Regions from separate parts of the Terracoccus luteus genome, predicted to be linked through region 2. Evidence: riboswitches for the same ligand, from Rfam matches in the RefSeq annotation. Region 2 holds a riboswitch; each other region holds the start of a gene.

Region 1 (3,262 bases), 3.0 Mb from region 2:
GCGCGCCCTCGAGGGAGTGCGGCGCACCATCGCGCAGGCGGCTCCCCACGCCCGCGAGAAGATCAGCTACGGCATGGCGACCTACCTCGTCAGCGGCCGCCCGCTGCTCTACTTCGCCGGCTGGAAGAAGCACGTCGGCATCTACCCTGTGCCGACCGGCGACGAGACGTTCGAGCGCGAGGTCGCGCCCTACCGCGGCGCGAAGGAGACGGTGCGCTTCCCGCTCTCCCAGCCGATGCCGCTGCACCTCATCCGCCAGATCACCGAGCTGTGCCTGGCGCAGCGGGCCGAGGCCACGAGCACCTGAGCGGGGCCCGCGTGCGACAGGGCCGGGCCGGCTCACCGGCCCTGACTCGCCCCGCACTCACGCCTCACTCCTCGATGACGGACAGCACGTTGCCGGCGGGGTCCGTGAACCACGCGATGAGCGGGCCACCCTGGCGGAACACGCCCTTCTCATCCGTCTCCATCGGCGTGCCCGCGTACCGCTCGAACCGGACCCCACGCTCGGTGAGCGCGTCGACGGCCGCCTGGACGTCCGGCACCGGGAAGTTGAGCACGGTGAAGGAGGCCGGCTCGTGGTTGGGCTTCGGGTAGACGAGAACGTCTGTGCCACCGCCGAGGTGCAGGGTGAGCATGCCGTTCTGCTCCGACACCTCCAGTCCGAGCACGTCGGCGTAGAAGGAGCGCGCCCGCTCCGGGTCGTCGACGCTGAAACCGCTGAAGGCCTTCGAGTCCGCGAGCATGGGTCCACGGTCCTGCGTCCCGCCGCCGAGGTCAACGGTCGGTCAACGGTCGGTCAACGGTCGGCATCCGACTCGACATGCCGAGGACACGCCGAGGACACGCCGAGACACGCCGACGGCACCGCAAAGGCGGGCTACCCCCGCTGCACGGTCGTCTCACCTGTCCGCAGGCCCGGATGGTGTGACCTCGACCACGCCACATTGGTGTCCATACCGCTCAACACGCACGACTTCCCACCCCTGACCCGGCCGCTCACCGGCCCGCCCGTTACCAGGATGTGACTTTTCCGAGATCCGTCGTCTAGTCTCGCCGAAGCCCGGCTGACAGCTGGGCTCCTCCGGGCGGACCGCCGAGTCCTGCCACCGCCTTGAGGCCCCGTCAGAACATCAGGCAGGAGCGGGGGAACCACTTCCTCCGGACGCCCTCGGGCGTCCTCGGGGTGAAGCCCTCACCGATCGCGAACAGCGGCCGGTCAGGGCCGGGCACGTACCTCTTGCCCGAACCCGACAGCTAACTTCGTAGGCGTTGCGAGAGGTCTTTCGTTGAACAACACCCACGAACGCGGTCGTCATCGTGCGCCGGGTCGTCACAACCCCCTGTCCGAGCTCAAGACGATCGCCCGTGAGTCGGCCCAGCCGGCCCTCAAGGGCGCCGTGATCGTCGCTGCCGCCGGTGGCCTCGTCGCCACCTTCGCCACCCCGGCCGGCGCCGAGGGCCTCAGCGAGGTGCAGGCCGCTCCGGCCGCCGCCCCCGCCGCCCCCGCCGTCGTCGGCCCCAGGGCCGCCGCGGCCCAGACCGACGTCACGCCGGCCTCCTTCGGCCTCGCCGCCCCGGCCGCCGCGCCGGTCAAGGCGAAGGTCATCGAGGACCTCGTCGTCAAGAAGCAGCGCGCCGACGCCGCTGCGGCCGCCGCGAAGGCCGCCGCCGAGCGCAAGGCCGCCGAGCGCGCCGCCGCCCGCAAGGCCGCCAAGCGCGAAGCGGCCCGTGAGGCGGCCCGTGAGGCCGCTCGCGACGCTGCTCGCGAACAGGCCCGTGAGGACGCCGCCGCTTCCTCACGCACCTCGACGCGCACCAGCTCGAACGACCAGGCCGACGAGGCCGTGTCCGAGCGCACCACGACCTCGAGCCGCAGCTCGCGCAGCACGACGCGCAGCACGCTGACCAACTCGACGTCGGCGACGAAGAGCGAGAGCAACTCGTACACGCCGTCCGCCTCGTCGGGTGGCCGCAGCGCCTACAACTGGGCCACCCGCGGGCAGTGCACCTGGGGTGCCCTGTCCAAGTGGTACGCCTCCGAGGGCTACTACCCCGGCGGCTGGACCGGCAACGCGCTCGTCTGGGGCTCCGGCGCCGCCCGCGCCGGCTACACCGTGAGCGGCACGCCGCGCACCCGCTCCATCCTCGTGATGCAGCCGGGCGTCCACGGCTCGTCCTCGTCCGCCGGTCACGTCGCCTGGGTCACCGCCGTCAACGGCGACCAGGTCACGATCATCGAGATGAACGCCCTCGCCGGCCCGTACAACTACAACACCCGCACGCTGACCGACCAGGGCGGCATGCAGTACATCTACGCGCCGTGAGCCGTCACCGTCCGTGGCCTGAGGTCACGGTCGGTCCGCGCGACGTTGCGTGAAGGGGGAGGATGCCGACCGGCATCCTCCCCCTTCCGCGTCCCCGGAGGTCGGGCGCACGGACCCCGCCTGCCCTCTTCCCAGCCGCGGCGGGCGAGCGAGGGCGCGGATGCCGGTCGGCCCGCTCCTTTCCCAGCCGCGGCGGGCGCGTGGTACCCGCGTGCACTCTTCCCAGCCGCGGCGGGCGAGCGACGGCCCGGATGCCGGTCCGCCCGCTCCCTTCCATCCGCGGCGGGCGGCGGGGGGCCAATCCGCCTCGGGCGGCACGCCGAACTCATCTCGGACACCCTGCCCGTCCCCGTCGGGCAGTCGCGCGGTCACCGTCATCGGAGACGGCGGCCCCACACGAGGAGGACTGCATGCGCACCACCACCCGTATCGCCACCGCCGGCTTCGCCGCCGCGGCCGCCATGACCCTGACCGTCGGGCCGGCCTTCGCCGCCGACAACGCCTGGGTCAGCGCCAACCTCAAGCCCGTCGTCGAGAACGGCGTCAAGGGCAGCGGCACCGCCATGGTCGAGGTCGACGGCACCACCATCACCGTCACCATGGCCGCCATGGGCCTGCTCCCCGACGCCCCCCACGCAGCCCACATCCACTTCGCCGCCGCCGCCCGCCACGAATGCCCCGCCGTGACCGACGACAAGAGCGGCGACGGCACCATCAACACCACCGAAGGCGGCCCCGCCTACGGCGACATCGTCGTCTCCCTCACCAAGACCGGAGACACCAGCCCCGCCAGCGGCCTCGCGGTCGACCGGTTCGACACCGCCCCCGGCGGCAAGATCAGCTACGAACGCGGCAGCATCAAGGTCTCCCAGGGCGTCGCCGACGCCATCACCAAGGGCCAGTCCGTCGTCGTCATCCACGGCGTGGACCACAAC
Region 2 (3,262 bases):
GCCGTTGGCCCGCGAGAAACCCTGCCACTGCAAGCGCTTCGACGCGTGCGGCGTCGTGATGATCGGGACGTCGCGGTCGAGCCCGCGCCGGGCCACCCGGTCGAAGTGGTCGCCGTGCAGGTGCGACAGCACGACGGCGTCGAGGCCGGGCAGCTCGTCCACGCGCAGCGCCGGCTCGGTGAGGCGCTTCGACGTGAGGCCGTACCCGAGGTAGGCCCGCTGTCCCTGGTGGAGGAAGTTCGGGTCCGTCAGCAGGGTGAGCTCGCCGAACCGCAGAACGACGGTGGCGTTGCCGACGAGCTGCAGGGTGGGTGTCGTGCTCGTGGCCGAGGTCGGGTCGGACATGTGACTCCTTCGGCAGGGGCCGCGGCGCCGTCACGACGGCCGGGCCCCTCGTCGACCGGTGTCCCGCCGCGACCGGCGGACGTCCTGCCCGTACCCCGGCCGCGCCGCCGCAAGCGGGCCCGCGACCTCGTCGGCACCGGGTCCCCACGTCGCCCGACGGCCGGGACGGCGACGGTCCGCCCACGCTCGGCCGAGAGCTGGCGAGGGGACTCGAACCCCTAACCGCCTGTTTACAAGACAGGTGCGCTACCGATTGCGCCACGCCAGCACGTCGACGCGGGCGGCGCCCGCCGCGACGGCGACAGCGTAACGGAGCGCCCCGGCATCCTCGACATCCGCAACGGACGTCGAGCAGCGCGCCCCGGCCGGCGGCAGGGACACGGACGGGGACACGGACACGGACACGGACGGCAACACCGCCGGGGACGCGGACGGCCCCGCACAGCGAGTGCTGTGCGGGGCCGTCCGGTGTCAGGAGACCGTCACCGGCGCCGAGGCGACCGGTGGGCGGTCAGAGGCTCATGCTCACGGCAGGCGCAGGACCTGGCCGACGAAGATGAGGTTGGGGTTCGAGACGGTGCCGCGGTTGGCGTCGTAGATGGCCTTCCAGCCGCCCTGGACGTTGTACTTCGTCGCGAGCTTCGAGAGCGTGTTGCCGCTCTTGACGACGATGCGGGCGCCGTTGCCGGTGCTGACGCGGGGGGTCGTGTACGACTTCTTCGTGCTCGTGTACGACTTCTTCGTGCTCGTGTACGACTTCTTGGTCGAGGTCGTCTTCTTCGGGGTCGAGTACGTCTTCTTGGTCGACGTGGACTTCTTCGACGAGGAGGACGAGCTGCTCGACTGCGGCACCGAGGAGGAGGTCGCGCCACCGTTGCTGCGCGTCAGGCCCGCCTTGCGGGAGCAGACGGGCCAGGCGCCCGGACCCTGCCCGGCGAGGGTGCGCTGGGCGACGGCGATCTGCTGCGACTTCGTGGCGAGGTCGGCGCGCGAGGCGTAGGCGCCGCCACCGTAGGCCAGCCACGTGCTGCGGGTGAACTGCAGGCCGCCGTAGAAGCTGTTGCCGGTGTTGATCGACCAGTTGCCGCCCGACTCACAGGCCGCGACGCGGTCCCAGACGCTCGAGGCGCTGGCGGGGCCCGCGACGGCGATGCCGCCGGCGAGGGTGGCCCCACCGGCGATGCCGGCGAGGACGATGCGCTGCTTGACCGACGTCTTCTTCGTGGCAGCGTGCTTCGAGGAGTAGTGCATGGGTGGTTTCCCTTCCTGACGTGCGCCTGCGGAGTTAGCTGTCGGGTTGGGGCGTCAGGTGCCCCGCCGCTCTCGCGGCTTCACCCCCGTCGGACAGTCGGACGCCGTGCGTCCGCTGCCCAGACAACTGGGTCCCCCGTCCTCGCCCGACCCTCCACACCGGCGCAGGACGCAGGTGCTGGGTGATTCCCTGGCTGGCGAGGCTCGGCGCGCTCAGGGACCGGTTTCTGATGGGTGGCGGTGTGAAGTTGTGTCCGCAACGCGTGGGTCCGCGTCGTCGGGTGCCGTCAGGGACCTTCCCCCGGTCTCGGGACCGCAGGATGCGGGCCGAGTGTCAACGGGTCAGGGGATGGGGGCTGACGAGCATCGACGGTACGTGGCCGACGCCCCTCGCACAAGCCCGCCCGAGATAGTTCCGTGACCTGTCCGAGACCTGTGCTTTATCCATGGATGCCGGGAGCGTCCGTCTGCGCGTCGGCACCGGTGCGCGCGGGGTGGGGCTCACCCCCCGAGCGGGTTCCCCGTCCACGGGGTCCAGTCGAAGGCCGTGCCGTGCCGGACGGCGGCCACCGCGGCGACGAGACCGAAGCCGACGAGCACCACCCCGGCCACCGTCGTGCCGACACCTTCGGGCACGAGCACCCTTGTGATCGAACGAGATCCGCGACGCAGTGACGAGCCCGCCGGACCCCACCAGGCCATGAGCAGGCCGAGTCCGCCGCCGACGGCGAGGGTGAGCGGGTCGCCCGGCTGCAGCTCGCCACCCTGTGCCCCGGCGAGCAGCAGGGCCGAGGCGAAGACGCCGGCGAGCGCCACCGCGAGCGGCAGGACGAGGCCGACGACGGTGGCCACCGCCGACAGCACGACGTGCCACGGGCTGAGACCGAGCGCCCACGGCACGTCGCTGCGACGGCGGCCGTTCTCGTACCGGCGCAGGACGAGCCCGGTGACGGTGCGGTCGGTGGCGCGCGCCACGACCGACCAGAGCAGGAGCAGGAGCAGGGCCACCCCCGGCCAGGCCGCGAGCGCCCCGAGCCAGCCGGTCGCGACGCCGGCGAGCAGGCCGGTGCGCATCGGCAGGCCGATGCGGGGGTCGCCCTCCCTGCGCGGCGGTGTGAGGAGGTCGGCGGAGCCGTCGACGGGCGGGTCGACGCCCCGGTCGTCGCGGGCGTCTTGGTCGTCCCGCTGACGACGCGCCAGGGAGCCCCAGCGGTGCTGTGGCCCGCCCTCCGACGGGTCGTGGGCGGAGGCGGGGACGGACGGAGGCAGGTCCTCCCACGTCGGTGGGGGGACCGGCGCCGACGGAGCCGACTGGACGGCGGGCTGTACGGCGGCTGGGACGGCGGCTGGGACGGCAGGCATGACGTTGGTCGAGCGGCCGGTCAGCACCTGCGTCGACCCGGCGGGCGGCGGCTCGACCTGCACGACCTCGGTCGCGTCCCAGTCGTCGGTTCCGACGTGGCTGCGGGCGTGGCCGACCGTGGCGTCCTCCCCGTGGGCGAAGCGCTCGAGGGCATCGATGACCTCGTCGGCGTGCGGTCGCCGCTCGGGCCGGGGCGAGAGCGAGGCCTGCAGCAGCGGTGCCAGCCGGGGGTCAACCCCGGCGAGGTCGACCTCCCCCGCGCGGACCCGGCTGAGCACGGCATCCATGCGCCCCCGACCGAAG
Region 3 (3,262 bases), 2.3 Mb from region 2:
CCGCCAGCTCGTCGAGGCCGCACCCGAGGACGTCCGGGCGGCCGTCACCTTCGGCCGACCGCCGGCCACGTCATCCAGCCAGGCGACGACCGGCCCGCTCAGCCCGCGGCGGTGACGACGCCCCGCAGCAGGGCCAAGTAGTCGTCGGCGCTGCGCGCACCGGTGAGGGCGGCGGACCGGTTGGCCACGACGACCGGCACCTGCGTGATCCCGAGGGAACGGGCGGCGTCCTCGTCGGCTCGCACGGCGTCCTCGTAGTCGTCGGCCGCGAGCACGGCGGCGGTACGGCGCTCGTCGAGGCCGCACTCGGCACCCAGCCGTTGCAGCACCTGGTGGTCGGCGATGTCGAGCCCCTCGGCGAAGTGGGCCCGGCAGAAGCGCTCGACCGCGGCCGACTGGAGCCCGTGCCCGCCCTGGGCGAGAGCGAGGGCGATGAGGCGCTGCGCGTCGCGGCTGTCGGCGGGCACAATGCGCTCGGGGTCGAACCCGACGAGCTCGTCGTCGTCGCCGGACCGCGCGACCTCCGCGGCGTCCGCGACGGCCCGCCGAACGGCATCCTCGTCGGTGGGGCCCTGCACGAGGGCCCGCCACGTCACCGTGACGTCGGACGGCCGCTCGAACGCGTGCACAGCCGCCTCGAGGCGCTGCTTGACGACCCACGACAGCGGGCTGACGAGGTCACCCCACAGCTCGAGGTCGACGGCGGTGCTGGAGTCGGCCACCTGCTGGTTCGTCGTGCTCATCGCGTCAGTCTGGCACGCAGCCCCGACAGCCTCCGGGTGGAGGTGAGGGCCGACCGGTGTCGGTGGGCGCGGGTCGAGGTGATGATTCGCTCCCTGCCGCGGCCGTCTACCTCGACCCGGCTCGCACCCGCGGGGGTCGAGGTGATCCGCGACCACCGACGGTCGGGTTCCACCTCCGCCCGACGAGCGGAGCGCCCCGGGACGAGGCGAGGCCCCGCCCACCGAATGGTGGACGGGGCCTCGGGATCCCGGGGCGGGGTCGCTCAGAAGCGGCCGTAGCCCGAGGGCGTGGTCCAGATCGAGTGGTTGCCGATCACGGTGCCGGGGCGCTGCGCGTCGACCATGCGGCCGGGGCTCACGTAGATGCCCACGTGGTAGGCCGGGTAGCCGAAGAACACGAGGTCGCCGGGGCGGGGGCTGCTGACGCGCGTGGCGGCACGCTGCTGCGCCGACGCCGTGCGCGGGATCGACACGCCGGCCTTGCGGTACACGTACGACGTGAAGCCGGAGCAGTCGAAGCCGCTCGGGGTCGAGCCGCCGTAGACGTAGGGCACGCCGGTGTAGTTGTAGGCGATGCCGACGATGCCGGATGCCGACGGGGCCGGGTTCGAGGCCGGCTTCGGGGCCGTCGTAGTCGTCTTCGTCGGCGTGCTCGAGGAGGACGAGGACGACGAGGAGGTCGAACGGCTCGAGGTCGAGCGGCTCGTCGTGCTGCTCGAGGTCGAGCGCGAGCTGGAACGCGTCGACACGGCGGTGCGCTCGGTCGAACGCGACGAGCGGGTGGTGCTCTGCTCGCGCTCGGCGGCAGCGGCACGGGCGGCGCGCGCCTCCCGGGCTTCGCGGGCCTCGCGCGCCTCACGGGCGGCCTCGGCAGCAGCGGCGCGCTGACGGGCCTCGCGGGCCTGCTCGGCGGCCTTCGCCTCGGCGCGGGCCTTCGCCTCGGCCTTGGCCTTCGCGGCGGCCACGGCACGCTGCTTCTCGACGACGAGGTCCTCGATGACGATCGGCTTGGCCTTGGGCGCGGCGGCCGGGGCGACGTAGCCGAACGCGGTGAGCGCGGTGGTGCGGGCCGAGTCGACGGCCTGCGGGCCGACAACGGCGGGGGCCGCGGCGACCTTGGCGTCGACGGCGGCGACGACGTTCGTGTCGTCGGCGGCGGCCGCGGGCTGGACGAAGGAGGCGACGAGGCCACCGGAGGCGGCCACGATCGCGGCCCCCTTGACGGCGGGCTGGGCGGACTCCTTGGCGATGAGCGTCAGCTCGGCAAGGGGGTTGAAACGGCCGGGGGCGCGGTGGCGCCCAGGAGCGTTGTGAGCCACGGGATCTACCTCTCGACGCCTACGAGGTGAGCTGTCGGGTTCGGGCTGAGGTACTGCCCGGTCCGTGGAGCCGCAATGGCTCGTGGGACTTCACCCCGAGGACGTCTCTCGACGCCCGTGGAAGTGGGTCCCCCGCTCCTGCCGTGAAGGGTTCAAGCCGACCTTCGAACCGGTGGCAGGACTCGGCGTTCCGGTTCGAAGCCCTCGCCCGACGGGTGGGTGAGTGCCCCCAAGGTAGCGAGTCACCCCCGCATTGTCACGCCAAGGTCACGATCCGGTCCGGACGGGAACTCCGCGCGACGCGCACCCGGCGTCAGACGGTCTCGCAGTAGACGTGCACGGCGACGTCGTCGGGCAGCGAGACGCCGCTCGAGGCCTCGCTCCCCTGGCGCACCGCGACGACGCGCCCGCCCTCGCGCACGACCTCGACGTGGCTGCCGGGCAGCACCCCGGCCGCGGTGAGCAGCGAGAGCGCGTCGGGGTCGACCTGCACCGGCTCGCCGATGCGGCGGATGACGACGACGCGGGGCTGGGCGCCGGCGGCCGCGGTGAGCGCGGTGAGCCCGGCGAGGAAGTCCTCGGGCTGCTCGACCCCGAACTCGTGCAGGCCGGGGATGGGGTTGCCGTAGGGCGACTCGAGACCCTCGCCGATGAGCCCGAGGATCTTGCGCTCGACCTGCTCGGACATGACGTGCTCCCACCGGCACGCCTCGTCGTGGGCGTACTCCCACTCGAGCCCGATGACATCGACGAGCAGCCGCTCGGCGAGGCGGTGCTTGCGCATGACCCGGGTGGCGAGCAGCCGGCCGTGGTCGGACAGCTCGAGGTGCCGGTCGCCCGACACGGCGACGAGGCCGTCGCGCTCCATGCGCGCCACCGTCTGCGACACCGTCGGCCCCGAGTGCCCGAGGCGCTCGGCGATGCGCGCGCGCAGGGGCACGATGCCCTCTTCCTCCAGCTCGAAGATCGTGCGCAGGTACATCTCGGTGGTGTCGATCAGGTCGGTCACAGCCCTAGCCTCTCAGAGTTCACGCCGCCCACGGCACCGGCGCCCGGGTGTCAGGACGCCGTCGGATGCCGGCGGGTCGGGTCGTGCCGCGGCACCCACACCCGCAGCCACCCGGCCCCGACGACGGCGCCGACGCCGAGCACGACCGAGCTGGCCCCGAGCGTCATGATGCCGCTCAGCCCCGACAACGC

The links. A riboswitch is a leader RNA that binds a small molecule or an ion and turns the genes downstream of it on or off. The one in region 2 is predicted to bind cyclic di-AMP.
Region 1: it holds a riboswitch for cyclic di-AMP, as region 2 does, so the genes downstream of both, DFJ68_RS14580 (CHAP domain-containing protein) here and DFJ68_RS18920 (transglycosylase family protein) in region 2, are expected to answer to the same signal.
Region 3: it holds a riboswitch for cyclic di-AMP, as region 2 does, so the genes downstream of both, DFJ68_RS18750 (C40 family peptidase) here and DFJ68_RS18920 (transglycosylase family protein) in region 2, are expected to answer to the same signal.

What each region holds. Positions count from the first base shown of each region.
Region 1 is NZ_RBXT01000001.1:3,231,893-3,235,154, forward strand. It holds gene DFJ68_RS14570 (iron chaperone) at 1-307, shown strand, start outside; gene DFJ68_RS14575 (VOC family protein) at 372-746, opposite strand; cyclic di-AMP (ydaO/yuaA leader) riboswitch at 1,109-1,286, shown strand; gene DFJ68_RS14580 (CHAP domain-containing protein) at 1,290-2,327, shown strand; gene DFJ68_RS14585 (CHRD domain-containing protein) at 2,738-3,262, shown strand, end outside.
Region 2 is NZ_RBXT01000001.1:243,887-247,148, reverse strand. It holds gene DFJ68_RS01195 (MBL fold metallo-hydrolase) at 1-345, opposite strand, end outside; tRNA gene DFJ68_RS01190 (tRNA-Thr) at 541-613, opposite strand; gene DFJ68_RS18920 (transglycosylase family protein) at 871-1,596, opposite strand; cyclic di-AMP (ydaO/yuaA leader) riboswitch at 1,626-1,735, opposite strand; gene DFJ68_RS01180 (serine/threonine-protein kinase) at 2,098-3,262, opposite strand, start outside.
Region 3 is NZ_RBXT01000001.1:2,498,334-2,501,595, forward strand. It holds gene DFJ68_RS11315 (carboxymuconolactone decarboxylase family protein) at 1-115, shown strand, start outside; gene DFJ68_RS11320 (DsbA family oxidoreductase) at 99-743, opposite strand; gene DFJ68_RS18750 (C40 family peptidase) at 1,007-2,062, opposite strand; cyclic di-AMP (ydaO/yuaA leader) riboswitch at 2,064-2,231, opposite strand; gene DFJ68_RS11335 (iron-dependent transcriptional repressor DtxR) at 2,376-3,071, opposite strand; gene DFJ68_RS11340 (MFS transporter) at 3,122-3,262, opposite strand, start outside.